2 regions of the Microbacterium sp. NPDC056234 genome follow, and region 2 is predicted to be linked to the other one. Evidence: predicted binding sites of a transcription regulator. Region 2 holds the regulator's gene; the other holds the start of a gene.

Region 1 (7,549 bases), 230 kb from region 2:
CCACGGCGTGCAGGCTGACACGATCGGCGTCACGGCGCAGCTCGGCGACGCCGGCGTGCGCGTGCAGTGCCGCGAGGACGGTGTCTGCGGCATCCGCGTCGCCCGGCAGGGTCGCGGACACGAGCCTGGCGCCCAGGCCGGCGCGCAGCTGCGCGGTCGGCGCATCCGCGACGACCCTGCCGCGGTGCATGACGATCGTGCGATGCGCGAACTGCTCGGCCTCTTCCAGATAGTGCGTGGCGAAGACGATGGTGCGGCCGGCCGCGGCATCCGAGCGCATCACATCCCAGAAATGGCGGCGGGCTGTCACATCCATGCCCGCGGTGGGCTCGTCCAGGACGAGGATGTCGGGGTCGGCGACCAGCGCGAGCGCGAACTTGATGCGCTGCTGCTCGCCGCCGGAGCACTTCGCGACCCGGCGACGGGCGAGGCCGGCGAGGTCGGCGCGCTCCAGCACCTCCGGCACGCGGGCGAGGGCCGCGCGCCCGTGCAGGGAGGCGACCAGGCTGACCGTCTCGCGGACGGTCAGATCCGACAGCAGGCCGCCGGTCTGCAGCACCGCCGCGATGGCGCCCCGTGCCGTGGCCTGGTCCGGACGCTCGCCGAGCACGCGGACGGTCCCTTCGCTGGGCTCGGAGAGTCCCATCAGCATGTCGAGCGTGGTCGTCTTGCCTGCCCCGTTGGGACCGAGCAGCGCGACGACCTCGCCGCGCGAGATGGTGAGGGTCACGTCGTCGACCGCCTGTACCCGGCGGGCGCCGTGGCCGAAGTGGCGACGGACCCCGGCGAAGTCGATGACCGCGTCGGCGGTCGTGCGAGTCGGCGTCGGTTGCGCCTGAACTATCGTGTGCATGCTTCCAGCGTGGCCGCGCGGCGGATCGGATGCCGGAGGGCGATGTCATCAGCTGGACGTGACGTGTGTCATGTTCCCGTGACGGCTCAGTCGATGTCCTCCACACCCTGCAGGCGCAGCTGTTCGAGGTCGAGCCTCGCGGAGAGACGCCGCACCACGAGATCGTCGACGGTTCCGGCGCGTCGGAGGCCCCGCAGCACCTCGCGCTTGTGATCCAGCAGAACCAGCTTCAAACGGGAGTACTGATCGTGCCGCACGAGCGGCGAACGCTGCATCACGTCGACATCGGCCGATGTCGCCACCATCTGGAGGACGACGCCGTCACCCGGTTGCGCTCCCGTGGCGCCGCTCGGATCGGGCTCTCCGAGCCCGTCGGCGGCAGTCGATGACGGGTCGGACGCGAGCGGATCCGACCCGGCCAGCATGTCCTCCATCGCGCCGACCTCGGCATCGATCAGCGCGCGCTCCCGCGCCATCGCGCGAGCGTTCGCCAACTCGAGGGCCTCGTATCCGTCACGGCGCACCCGGTCACGCACCTCATCGCTGATGCCGTGTTCCGCGGCGATCACGTCGAGGGCGGACATGGCCGCGCCGGAGATCGCGCGCTCGGCGAGTTCGTACTCCTCGTCCTCGGCGTGATCCGCGGGGAATCCGGCCCAGCGCACGACGGCCGGCAGGAGCGGTCCCTGCACGAGGAGGCTGAGCAGGATCACACCCGCCGTGACGAAGATGATCTCGTTCCGGCCCTCGAGCGGCGCACCGGCCGATGTCGTGAGGGGAACGGACAGCGCGATCGCCAGGGACACGGCTCCGCGCATCCCGGCGACAGTGCTGACGAACTGCGCGCGCGTGCGCAGGCCGCGGGGATGGGCGCTGCCTCCGCCCATCAGTTGGAACGGAACGGAGAGAAGCTGGAACAGGAAGCGCACGATCGACAGCGTCGCCCAGACGGCGAGGATGATCAGCACGAGCCGGCCCACTTCGCGCAGCGACGTCTCATGGACGACCCACTGCACCTCGAGTCCGATGAGCACGAACAAGGCGCCGTTGAGCAGGAACACCCCGAACGGCCAGACCGCGTCCGCCTGTCTGCGCGACGCAGCGGTGCTGATCCGTGGGCTGATGTAGGCCGCGATCAATCCCGCGACCACGACAGCGAGCACCCCTGAGGCATGCATCATCTCCGCGATCAGGAAGGCGGTGAACGGCACGAGCAGCATCGCGACGTTGATCGTGATCGTCGTCCGCACGCGGCTGAGCACCGCCCATGCCACCGCCATTACGACGACACCGGTCGCGATGCCCCCGACGTACGAGACGATGACCGTCCACGTGACAGACAGCGGCGTCACCTGGCCGCCGACCGCCAGAGATACCGCGATCGCGTACAGGACGAGGGCCGTGCCGTCGTTCGTGAGGCTCTCGGCTTTCAGCTTCATGAAGCTGCGGCGCGGAAGGAGTCGTCCGAGCGCGGCGACGGCTGTGGCATCCGGCGGCGCGACGGCGGCACCGAGGATGAGGGCGATCTCCCACGGCATCCCGAACAGCACGGCCACGCCGGCGACCGCGAAGGCCGAGGCGACCACGAGCAGTGTGCTCATCGGAAGGATGTATCGGAAGTCCCGACGGATCGACCGCAACGAGGTGGTGAGGCTCTCCCAGAAGAGCATCACGGGGAGGAACAGGAGCAGCACGGTCTCCGGCGGAAGCTGCACCTCGCGCAGAGCCGGGACGAACCCCAGCAGCAGGCCGAACACCACCAGTACGAGCGGCAGCGCAAGACGCAGGCGAGGCGCCAGCATCGTTCCCACCAGGATCGTCAGCCCGAGCAGGACCGTGATCTCGAGACCTTCCATCTGACCCCACCACTTCTGCCGCCACGCGACGGTCCGCGAACCTGCTCAGGACACAGCGCCCGTCGACGCCAGCGTATTCCCCCGCACCCCGATCCTGGGGCCGATCCCCGGCGCGGTTAGGCTGGCCGGGTGCCTCGGATCCGTAACATCAGTGTCGGCCTGCCCGTGAAGCACGGCCACGTGCTCGTCCTGTCCGGTCGGGACCGCTCGATCGGTCGCGATTTCTACCGCGCGATCGGCGGCGGCATCGAGTTCGGCGAGCGCGCCGACGAGGCCCTGCGCCGAGAGTTCAAGGAGGAGCTGGGCGTCGCGCTGGACGGTTCTCGACTGCTGGCCGTTGCGGAGAACATCTTCACCTATGAGGGCGAGGAGGGTCACGAGATCGCCCACGTCTTCGCCGTCGACGGCGCTTCGCTCGACCAGATTCCACTGGATGCCGAACTGCACGTCCTCGACGAGGGCTCCCCCGTGAGGTGGGTGCCCATCGACGACCTGCGCGACGGCGAGCGGCCCCTGTTCCCCGCAGGCGCCCCTGAGGCATTGTTCGCTCTGGTGGGCACGAATTCATGACGATCCTGCTCCGTCCGCACGCCGAGATCGCGTTCGAGGACTCCGGCGGCACGGGCGTCGCCGTCGTGCTCTGCCATGGGGCGGGGATGGACCGGACGATGTTCGATGCTCAGGCGGCGGCACTCACGGGAGCGGGTTTCCGGGTCATCACCTGGGACCTTCCTGGTCACGGCGAATCGAGGCTCGCCGCGGCGTCGCGCTTCACGGCATCCGACGCGCTCAGCGATCTGACCGCGCTGCTGGATGACCGCCGGGTGGACCGCGCGGTTCTCGTGGGGCACTCCCTCGGGGGCAACCTCGTTCAGGCGTTCGTGCGTGCGAATCCGCACCGGGCCGCAGGCCTGGTCGTGATGGACTCGACCTGGAACGCGGGACCACTCGCCTGGTGGGAGCGCCTCGCCCTCCGGCTCGCCGCTCCGTCGCTGGCGCTCGTTCCCGCACGACGGCTTCCTGGCCTCATGGCGCGAGCCTCGGCGGTCACAGCGGACGCGATCGCACGGACCGAGGCGACGTTCGCCCGGATGCCCAAGTCCGTGTTCCTGGACGTCTGGCGCGCCACAGTGTCGTTCGTCGACCCCGACGCCACGTATCGCACGCCGGTTCGGCTGGCTCTCGTGCGCGGCGCGCTGGATCGCACGGGGAACATCGCGAGCGCGATGCCCCGCTGGGCACACGCGGAGGGCGTCACGGAGCATGTCGTCCCGGATGCCGGGCACATCGTCACGTGGGATGCACCGGAGGCGAGTTCGCGGATCCTGCTGGAGGTCGTCGAGGAGTGGCGGGCGGCGGCTCGCGACGGCGCATAGGGGTGTCGCGAGCCGCCGCATCGTCAGCGTGCCGCGTGAGCGACCGGCCTGTCGCGGGGGAAGCCGGTCGCGCCGATGAGGGCGAGAGCGATCGTGACCAGCATCCCGGCGACCCAGATCGGTGCCGTCGGAGGCCGTCCGTCGGCGAGCACGATGGCTCCGAGCACGGGCCCGACAACGGCCCCGATGTTCAGAGCCGCTGTGGCGTACGAGCCGGCCATGGTGGGCGCGTCCGTAGCCGCGTACAGCACCCGCGCGATCAGCGTGCTGCCGACGCCGAACGACAGCATTCCCTGAACCAGGACCATGGCGATCAGCAGCACCGGACTCGACGCCGCCAGCGCGAGCACGACCCAGCCCGCCAGAAGCAGCGGTCCCCCGACTGCCAGCACGAGCCCGGGCCGGCGGTCCGACAGTCGACCGGCGATCGTCACGCCGAGGAACGAGCCGACGCCGAACACCACGAGGACGACGGGCACCCAGCCGTCAGCCAGTTCGGCGGTTTCCGTCACGATGGGCGCCAGAAACGTGAGCACGGCGAATGTGCCGCCGTTGATCATGGCGCCCAGCAGCATGGCGAGGATGAGCCGCGGCGAGGTCAGAGCGCCGAGCTCGGCGCGGAGAGTCGGCGTGCCGTGGCCCGGTGACCGGCGCCCGTTCGGGATGCCGAGGATGACGCCGAGAGCGGCGGGAAGGCACAAGAGCGCGATCGCCCAGAAGGTCGCGCGCCAGCCGAGCGCGTCGCCGAGAAGCGCTCCGGCCGGCACGCCGGCGACGGTCGCGATCGTCGTGCCGGAGAGCAGGATCGACAGTGCTCGTCCCTTCCGGTCGGGCGGCACGAGCGCCGTCGCGGTACTCAATGCGACGGCCAGGAAACCGGCGGTGGCCACAGCGCTGACCGCACGGGTGGCGAGCAGGATGGAGAAGTCCGGCGTCAGCGCGCCGGCCACGTGGCATCCGGCGAAGACGAGCAGACACAGCAGCAGGGTGCTCCGCGGCGGCCAGCGTCGCGCGAAAGCCGCCATCAGCGGCGCGCCGACGACCATGCCGACGGCGAATGCCGAGGTCAGCAGGCCGGCGGCGCCGATCGACACGTCGAGGTCTGTCGCGACGGCGGGGACGAGCCCCGCGAGCATGAATTCCGAAGTGCCCATGACGAAGACCGCCAGGGCGAGCAGATAGAGGGGAAGAGGCATCGAATACTCCGAGGTGCGAGGTCAGGAAAGGGTTCTTCTCGTCACCACGGCCAGCAGCCGGAGTACGCCGGATCACGCCCGCACGGGAGCGGGCGCCGGGATCAGCGGTTCAGGGGGCTGGCGGTGTGACCGGCAGCCCCTGACCTGTCTGATTCAGGACTCGACATGACACAGAACGCTACCTCAGACCCCGGGTGTCGGAAGTTTTCCACAGAAAAGATGTTCGAGGCATGAGTGTCAGTGATTCGGTGTTCAATAGTAGTTATGAACAGCACCGCGGCGGTTCTTGATCGGGTCGTTTCCGACCTCGATCTCACGATCGAGAGCGCGGTGCGATCCGCAGGGCTGGGCGGCATGTCGGACGCGGAGAAGATGGACGTGCTCCGCCTCGCGGGCGAGGCCCACCGACGCCTGGACGCTCTGGTCGTCGAGACGGTCGCATCGGTCGACACCCGCCCCGCCGGGTCGGGGGTGCCGACGTTCCCGGCCGTGTTCGGATGCCGGAACATGAACGAACTGCTCCAACGCGCACTGCGCGTCGACGCGACCGGGGCCGGGCGGATCGTGAAAGCCGCCGGCGCCGTGCACCGCGACGTCTCACTCACCACCGGGGCGCCCCTCCCCGCGCGGTCGCCCGCGCTGCGCGAGGCGATGCTGGACGGTGCGATCGGCATCGCCGGGCTGCTCGCCGCGACCGACCCCATCGACCGCACCCGCGACCGCATCACCGGGGCGGACCGGCTGCGCGCCGATGCCGAACTCGCCGCCTGCGCCCGCGGGGTCGACGGTGCGGGTGTCGATGGCACGGACGACGCGGCCAACGAGAACGCGGGTGCGGGGCCGGCGGCGACGCCGGATGATCTGCGGCAGTTCGCGCAGCTGATCGCCACCTATCTGGACCCGGACGGGCCCGCACCCTCCGAGGCGCAGGCCGCACTGAACCGGTCGCTGACGTTCGGGCGGCTCCGCGACGGCGTCTACCCGATCCGCGGTGCCCTGCTGCCCGAAGCGTTCGCACAACTGAAACTCATCATCGACGCCCAGACCAACCCGAAAACCGCCGGACCGGTCGACCTGGGCGTGGCCTTCACCGACACCACCGGCGGCGACTCCGGTGCGCCGGAGGACCCGTTCAACACCGACCCCCGAAACGTGATCGACCCCCGCACCCGGCCGCAGAAACAGCACGACGCCCTCGCCGCAGCGCTCGGCATCGCCGCCCGCCACGACGACATGCCCTCTCTCGGCGGCGCCGCACCGACACTGGTCGTGCAGATCGACGCCGACGATTTCGCCCACGGCACCGGGTGGGCGCACATCGCCGGCATCGACGCCCCCGTCCCCTCCTCGGTCGCCGCGCACCTGGCCTGCCAGGCAATGATCCAACGAGTCCTGTTCGACGAGGGCCGCATCGTGGGCATTACCACCACCGACCGCATCTTCAACGCCCACCAACGCCGCGCCATCATCCTGCGCGACAAAGAATGCCTCATCCCCGGCTGCCACGTCCCCGCAACCTGGTGCGAAATCCACCACGTCCACGAACACTCCCACGGCGGACCCACCAGCACCAGCAACGGCGTCCCGCTGTGCTACTGGCACCACCGCACCATCAACCACTCCGGCTGGCACATCCGCATGACCGACAGCACACCCCAGATCCGCGGGCCAGCCTGGTGGGACCCCGAACAGAGATGGCGCACCCCACGACCCCTCCTCCCCGAGTGGGTCGGCGGATAGCACGCGACGTTCAAGCGCACAGCTGCCAGCCGATCGTCGGTGGCCTTCTCGGAACCGACGACGTGCGTGGAAGGATGAGACAACGATCCCTGATCAGGAAGGTACATCGTGCCCAGTGCGATAACTCTGATTCGCTCGTCTTCCCTCACCGATGCCGCCGAGTACGCGTACGCCGCGACGGCTCCGGCGGAGGCGCGGTTGATCTTCCTCGCTGGGTCCTGCCCTCTGAATGAAGACGGGTCCACGGCTGGAGTCGGAGACTTCGCAGCTCAGGCGACGAAGTGCATCGAGAACATGACTGTCGCTCTTGCCGAGGCAGGCGCTGACATCAGCGACGTCATCAGCACTCGCGTTCTTGTTGCGTCGGCGCGGCAATCGGATCTCGTCACAGCTTGGGACGTCGTGCGAGATGCGTTCGCTGGTCACGATGTGCCGAGCACGCTCCTTGGTGTCACAGTTCTCGGTTACGACGACCAGCTAGTCGAGATCGAGGCAGTCGCCGCCGTTCAAGACTGAACAAGCGATCGC
Region 2 (7,549 bases):
GTTCGAGCCACGCCCGAAAGCGGCGTCGAGATCGACGAGGTGGATCCACTGGGCACCCTGATCCACCCACTCGCCCGCGGCATCCAGCGGGTCGCCGTAGCTGGTCTCGCTGCCCGCCTCGCCCTGGGTGAGACGCACCGCCTTGCCGCCGGCGACGTCGACGGCCGGGAGAAGGGTCAGGCTGGGGGTTGACGCGAAGTCGTTCATGTCGTCCTCGGGTGGATGGATGCGCACCGTTCGCGGGCACGAGAACCGAGGGTACTCGGCGTTCGGTTGAAGCCCAAATGCCGGTAGGCTCAACGACGATGACCGGAGCTCCGAACGACCCCCAGCCCGCAAGCGCCGCGCCTGCGAACGGCATCGATCAGTCGATGCCGTTGATTCAGTCGGTTCCGACGAACCCGGCGCCGCCACTGCTGCCGGTCGAGCCCGACGTCGTGCCGCAGTATCACCGCAGTTCGAGCGCCCCGCAGGCGAACGCCTCTGAGCCCACGGCACAGGACCCGCGCACTCGGCGCGAGATGCGTGAACGGCAGTCGTTCCTGCAGAGCGAACGCCCCGAGGAGCCAGCACGCGAGGGTGCCCGTGGTGCGCTGAACCGGCTCGGCTTCAAGGTGCCGCCGAGCGCAGCCGAGCAGTCCGTCCGCGACGACGAAGTGGCCGTGAGTCAGCATTGGCCAGGCCCGCGGACGATCGCTGTCGTGAACGGCAAGGGCGGCGCGGGAAAGACGCCGACGACGATCCTGCTGGCCGCGGTGTTCGCCCGCTTCGGCGGCGCCGGCGTTCTCGCGTGGGACAACAACCAGACGCGGGGCACCCTCGGGTGGCGCACGGAAGCCGGTCCCCACGACCGCACGCTGCTGGAGATGCTTCCCGAAGCCGAGCGCCTGCTCGGAACCGGCGCTCAGTCCGCGGACCTCGCGCATTTCGTGCACCATCAGCCGCGTGAGAAGTACGACGTGCTGCGGTCGAAGCCGATCCGTCTCGCTCACGAGAATCGACTGAACCCGGAGGACGTCGACGCGATCCATGCCGTCGCGGCCAAGTTCTACCGGCTGATCATCATCGACTCAGGAAACGACGAGTCCGACCCGATGTGGTTGCGCATGATCGACCATGCCGATCAGATCGTCGTGGCCACCACGACTCGCGATGACCACGCCGAGGCCGGCGCGCTCCTCCTGGAGGCGCTCGAAGACCGCGATGAGCGCTCCGCACGACTCGCACGACGGTCGGTCGTCGTCGTGTCGCAGGCGGATCCCAAAGCGACCCCCGCCGATGTCGATCACGTCGTCGAGGGGTACCGCTCACTCGCCCGCGACGTCGTCTCGATTCCATTCGATCACGAGATCGTGGACGGTCACCTGCGGTACGGAGGGCTCGCGAAGCGCACGCAGAGGGCGTGGCTCACGGCCGCCGCATCCGTCGCCCGCGGGTTCTGACGCAGACGAAGCCGACCGTCGGAGTCGGGTCAGAGCGTGCCGACCCAGTTGCGCAGCAGCTGGATACCTGCCTCACCCGACTTCTCGGGGTGGAACTGCGTCGCTGACAGCGGCCCGTTCTCGACGGCAGCGAGGAACGGCGAACCGTACGTCGTCCAGGTCAACGCGGGCTCCGGGAACGGCGGCATGACGTCGAGCTCCCAGTGCTGGGCGGCGAACGAGTGCACGAAGTAGAAGCGCTCGTCTTCGATGCCCCGGAAGAGGACGCTGCCCTCGTCCGGCGTCACGGTGTTCCAGCCCATGTGCGGCAGGACGGGGGCGTCGAGTTCTGTGACCGCGCCCGGCCACTCCCCCAGCCCTTCCGTGTCGTTGCCGCGCTCCACACCGTGCTCGAACAGCACCTGCATGCCGACGCAGATACCGAGCACGGCACGTCCGCCGGCAAGGCGGCGCTCGATGATCTCGTCGCCGCCATGCGCCGCCAGGGCCTGGCGCACCGCGGAGAAGGCTCCGACACCCGGCACGACGAGACCGTCCGCGTCCAGCGCTTCCGACCGGTCGCCGGTGAGCACCGCATCTGCGCCGGCTGCGATGAGTGCCTTGACGGCGGAATGGACGTTGCCGGACTCGTAGTCGAAGACCGCGACGCGACGGCGGCTCACAGCGCGCCCTTGGTGGACGGGATGCCGGTCACGAGAGGGTCGAGGGCCTTCGCCTGCCGGAACGCACGGGCGAACGCCTTGAACTCGGCCTCGGCGATGTGGTGCGGGTCGCGGCCGCCCAGCACTCGCACGTGGACCGTGAGGCCGGCATTGAACGTGATCGCTTCGAAAGCGTGGCGCACGAGCGATCCCGTGAAGTGGCCGCCGATGAGATGGTGCTCGAAGCCGGCCGGTTCACCGGTGTGCACGAGATAGGGGCGGCCGCTGATGTCGACCACTGCCTGGGCGAGGGCTTCGTCCAGCGGAACCAGTGCGTCGCCGTAGCGCGAGATGCCCGACTTGTCGCCGAGCGCTTCGCGGATCGTCTGACCGAGCACGATCGAGACGTCCTCCACCGTGTGGTGCGCGTCGATGTTCGTGTCCCCGGAGGCCCGAACGGTGAGGTCGGTGAGCGAGTGCTTCGCGAACGCCGTCAGCATGTGGTCGAAGAACGGCACCGATGTGTCGATGTGGCTGTTACCGGAGCCGTCCAGGTTCACCTCGAGCTCGACGGATGACTCGGACGTGCTTCGGGTGCGGCTGGCGGTGCGGCTCATGAGGCCGATTCTATCGACGCCAGAGCATCCAGGAACGCCGTGGTCTCCGCCTCGGTACCGGCCGTGACCCGCAGGTGTCCTGGAATGCCCACATCGCGCACAAGGATCCCCTTGTTGTAGAGCGACTCCCAGGTGGCCTTCGGGTCCGCCACGCCTCCGAACAGCACGAAGTTCGACCACGAGGCGTGCGGTGCGTATCCCAGGGCTTCGAGGGTCGCCGTGATCCGGTCGCGCTGCTCGACGATCTCGTCGACCATCGCCAGCATGGTGTCGGCGTTGCGCAGGGCCGCGACAGCTGCCGCCTGCGTGAGAGCGCTCAGGTGGTACGGCAGCCGCACCAGACGCAGAGCGTCGATGAATGCGGGATCCGCAGCGAGGTAGCCCACCCGGGCACCCGCGAAGGCGAACGCCTTGCTCATCGTGCGCGAGATGGCGAGACGCGGGCGGCCGTCGAGCAGAGTCAGTGCGGACGGCGCGTCGCGCGGCGCGAACTCCTGGTACGCCTCATCGACCACGACGATGCCTCGCGACGCTTCGTAGACGGCTTCGACGACGTCCAGACCGAGCGGTGTGCCGGTGGGGTTGTTCGGCGAGCACAGCAGGATGATGTCGGGGTCGACGGCGAGCACCTGCTCGACCGCCTCTTCCGCGGTGAGCGTGTAGTCCGGCTGACGGGTCCCGGCGACCCAGGTGGATCCGGTGCCCTGAGTGATGAGCGGATACATCGAATAGGTCGGTGCGAATCCGAATGCGGTGCGCCCCGGCCCGCCGAATGCCTGTGCGATGTGCTGGAGCACCTCATTCGATCCGTTGCCCGCCCAGATCTGGTCCGCAGACAGTTCGTGCCCCAGGTAGTGGGCGAATCCCTCGCGCAATGCGGTGAACTCGCGGTCGGGATAGCGATTCACATCGCGCAGAGCGACCGCGATGTCGTCGAGGATGTCACTGGCCACAGCATCCGGAACCGGATGAGTGTTCTCGTTGACGTTCAGAGCGACCGGGAGCGGCGCCTGTGGAGCGCCATACGGCGTCAAGCCGCGCAGGTCGTTGCGGAGAGGGAGATCTTCGAGGGAGGTCACCCGTCCCATGCTACCGAGGGCCTCCGCGGGGGCGACGCCGAATGACCGACCGTATCAACCGGCGTACGCCGCCGGGATCGCGAGCTCTTCGCCGATCATCAGCATGCCGCCGTCGAGCAGGTTCAGCTGCTGCAGCGCCTGGATGACCTCACGGGGATCCGCGTCGGGAGCGATGTCCTCGGCGATCGACCACAGCGTGTCACCCGGGACCACCGTCACCGTCTCGAACGACGTCGAGACCTCCTCGCCGCCGGCGTACGCCGACCCGCCGCTGAGAGCCGCGAAGGCCAGGCCGATCGCGAGCGGAAGCGCAGCGAGCGCCAGCAGCACGCGACGGCCCCTCGTCGTCAGACGCAGCCGAGTGGCTGCCGCGGACGGGCGAACGGACGGTGCGGTGACGGTGATGCTGCTCATGATCGCTGCTCCTCGTGCTTCCTCTCCCGATCGGGAGACTTTGGCGTAGCGTTCGCATTCACCACTCGGCCGGGAGTGGAGAATGCGAAGCTACGTACCGAATGTATATTCGATTTCGAATACCTGTCAAGCCTTTTTCGAAACCGGATCATCGAATACTCCGACACGCTCGAACAGATCTTCCCCGACTGCAGGATCTCGGATACGGTTTCGCTAACGACACCTCACCACGGGCCTCCGACATCGACGCTGGGGCACCGGACGGCGAACGAAGGAGCAGCCATGAGCGACGCAACAGCCACCGGCAGCGAGGCACCGCGCACTCGTCGACGCAAGAGCCTCAGCGCCAAGCAGATGGCGATCCTCGAGGTGATCCAGACCTCCATCGCGCGGCACGGGTACCCGCCGAGCATGCGCGAGATCGGCGACGCCGTCGGCTTGAAGTCGCTGTCCAGCGTCACGCACCAGCTCGGCCAGTTGGAGCTCAGCGGCTATCTGCGGCGCGATCCGGGCAAGACGCGCGCCATGGAGGTGCTCATCGATCTGCCGGGCTCCGGCACCGAGAACCCCGCTGACACTGCCCCTCCGGTCGGAGACGCCGCTCTCGTCCCGCTCGTCGGTCAGATCGCCGCCGGTGTCCCGATCACGGCCGAGCAGCAGGTCGAGGAGATCTTCCCGCTGCCGCGGCAGCTCGTCGGCAAGGGCGACCTGTTCATGCTCAAGGTCACCGGCGAATCGATGATCGACGCCGCCATCTGCGACGGCGACTGGGTCGTGGTGCGCACCCAGAACACGGCCGAGAACGGCGAGATCGTCGCCGCCATGCTCGACGACGAGGCCACGGTGAAGACGTTCCGTCGGCGCGACGGCCACACCTGGCTGCTCCCCCGCAACTCGGCGTTCGAGCCGATCCCCGGCGATGACGCCACAGTGCTCGGCAAGGTCGTGGCGGTGCTGCGCGCGGTGTGATCCCGCGGACGAGAACGGCCGCTCCCGATCGGGAGCGGCCGTTCTGCTGTGTCGACCGGATCAGACGGCGACAGACACGTCCTCGCGGACGCGACGGGTGGCCTCGACGATGTTGCGCAGTGACGCGGTGGTCTCGTCGTATCCGCGGGTCTTCAGACCGCAGTCCGGGTTGACCCACAGCTGGCGGTTCGGAATCTCCGCCGCCGCACGGCGCAGGAGCGCCTCGATCTCGTCCGTGGACGGAACGCGCGGCGAGTGGATGTCGTACACTCCGGGGCCGATGCCGTGGTCGAAGCCGACCGCGGAGATGTCGTCGACGACGTCCATCCGGCTGCGCGCCGCCTCGATCGAGGTCACATCGGCGTCGAGAGCGCGGATCGCGTCGATCACGACGCCGAACTCCGAGTAGCAGAGGTGCGTGTGGATCTGGGTCGCCGCGACGGCACCGCCGGTGGCCAGGCGGAACGAGTCCACCGACCACTTCAGGTACGCCGGCTGATCGGCCTGCTTGAGCGGCAGCAGCTCGCGCAGCGCCGGCTCGTCGACCTGGATGATCTCGATGCCGGCGGACTCGAGGTCGGTGATCTCCTCACGCAGCGCGAGCGCGACCTGGTTGGCCGTCTCCCCCAGCGGCTGGTCGTCGCGGACGAACGACCAGGCCAGAATCGTGACAGGTCCGGTCAGCATGCCCTTCATGTGCTTGGACGTGCGGCCCTGCGCGTACGTCGACCAATCCACCGTGATGGGGGCGGGTCGTGACACGTCGCCCCAGAGGATCGACGGGCGGGTCGCGCGCGATCCGTACGACTGCACCCAGCCGTTCTCCGTCACGGCGAAGCCGTCCAGGTTCTCGGCGAAGTACTGGACCATGTCATTGCGCTCGGGCTCGCCGTGCACGAGGACGTCGAGGCCGAGCTCCTCCTGCAGAGCCACGACGCTGTCGATCTCGGCCCGTAGGAACTCCTCGTACTCCGCCTCGGTGATCTCGCCGCGCGTGAAGCGCGCGCGGGCACGGCGGATGTCGCCGGTCTGCGGGAACGAGCCGATCGTCGTCAGAGGAAGTGCCGGAAGGCCGAGCGCCTCTTCCTGCGCGGCCTCGCGCTCCGCGTACGAGGCGCGCGAGAAGTCGGCATCCGACAGCGTCCGTGCGCGGACGGCGCCGTCGCGCACGCCGGGGGCCGACAGACGGTCGGCGAGCGCAGCGGACGCCTCGTCGAGCTCGGACCGGATGGCGTCGCGACCCTCGTTCAGGCCGCGCGCCAGCGTCACGACCTGCGCGACCTTCTGGTCGGCGAAGGCGAGCCACGAGACCAGGCGCTCGTCGAGCTTGGACTCGTCCGCCACGTCGTGCGGCAGGTGCAGCAACGAGGTCGAGCTGGAAGCCGCGACCTGTGCCGCCCCGAGCCCGCGCAGCGCCTCGAGCTTGTCGAAGGCCGCAGCGAGGTCGCCGCGCCAGATGTTGTGTCCGTCGATCACACCGCCGACGAGGACCTTGTCCGCGAGGCCCTCCGCCCCCGCGGGGACGGAGCCGCGGACCAGGTCCACCGCGATCGCCTCGACGGGCGCCGCTGCGAGAACCGGGAAGACGGCGTCGAGCGCGGCGTACGGGGCGGCGATGAGGATGGCCGGGCGCTCGGTCGCGCCGCCGAGCACGGCGAGCGACCGCTCCGCCGCGGCGGAGAGCTGCTCGGTCGAGGCGGGAAGCGATTCGCTGACCAGCGCCGGCTCGTCGATCTGCACCCACTCGGCACCGGCCGCGCGCAGACGGGCGAGGAGTGCGACGTACACGGGAAGAACGTCCTCGAGGCGGGACAGCGGGTCGAAGCCCTCCGGCGCGTCGTCGGATGCTTTCGCGAGTGCGAGCAGCGTCACAGGACCCACGATCACCGGGCGGGTGACGAACCCGGCCGCTGCGGCCTCGGCGAACTCGCGGACGATGCGGTCGCTGGAAAGCGAGAACACCGTCTCCGGTCCGATCTCAGGCACGAGGTAGTGGTAGTTGGAATCGAACCACTTCGTCATCTCCAGCGGAGCGCGGTCGCCCTCGCCGCGGGCGACCGTGAAGTACGCGGGCAGGCCGATCGTCCCGTCGGCGGAACGCAGACCCTCGAAACGCGCGGGGATCGCGCCGACGGTGATGGCGGCATCCAGAACCTGGTCGTAGTACGAGAAGGACTCGGGGATCGCGGAGTCCGTGCGGCCCAGTCCCAGCGACGCGAGACGCTCGCGGGTCGCGGCGCGCAGGTCGGCGCTGGTCGCCTCGAGCGCCTGCTCGTCGATCCGGCCGGCCCAGAACGCCTCGACGGCCTTCTTCAGCTCGCGGCGGCGCCCGATGCGCGGGTAGCCGAGGATGGTTCCCTCGGGAAATGCAGTCATGGTGGGTCCTT

Evidence for each region. The regulator LexA, encoded in region 2, represses DNA repair genes until DNA is damaged. The targets are predictions, from matches to a motif close to TCGAACANNTGTTCGA.
Region 1: a site for LexA is predicted at 5,493-5,508, ahead of ACFCYE_RS12505 (DUF222 domain-containing protein). Genes of this name have one in related genera too.

Annotation. Positions count from the first base shown of each region.
Region 1 covers NZ_JBHJTE010000004.1:117,369-124,917, reverse strand. The annotation lists gene ACFCYE_RS12530 (ABC transporter ATP-binding protein) at 1-853, opposite strand, end outside; gene ACFCYE_RS12525 (Na+/H+ antiporter) at 940-2,709, opposite strand; gene ACFCYE_RS12520 (NUDIX hydrolase) at 2,839-3,279, shown strand; gene ACFCYE_RS12515 (alpha/beta fold hydrolase) at 3,276-4,085, shown strand; gene ACFCYE_RS12510 (Cmx/CmrA family chloramphenicol efflux MFS transporter) at 4,109-5,281, opposite strand; gene ACFCYE_RS12505 (DUF222 domain-containing protein) at 5,546-7,021, shown strand; gene ACFCYE_RS12500 (RidA family protein) at 7,130-7,537, shown strand.
Region 2 covers NZ_JBHJTE010000004.1:346,269-353,817, reverse strand. The annotation lists gene priA (bifunctional 1-(5-phosphoribosyl)-5-((5-phosphoribosylamino)methylideneamino)imidazole-4-carboxamide isomerase/phosphoribosylanthranilate isomerase PriA) at 1-207, opposite strand, end outside; gene ACFCYE_RS13610 (AAA family ATPase) at 306-1,442, shown strand; gene hisH (imidazole glycerol phosphate synthase subunit HisH) at 1,472-2,104, opposite strand; gene hisB (imidazoleglycerol-phosphate dehydratase HisB) at 2,101-2,700, opposite strand; gene ACFCYE_RS13595 (histidinol-phosphate transaminase) at 2,697-3,788, opposite strand; gene ACFCYE_RS13590 (LysM peptidoglycan-binding domain-containing protein) at 3,834-4,193, opposite strand; gene lexA (transcriptional repressor LexA) at 4,476-5,162, shown strand; gene metE (5-methyltetrahydropteroyltriglutamate--homocysteine S-methyltransferase) at 5,223-7,538, opposite strand.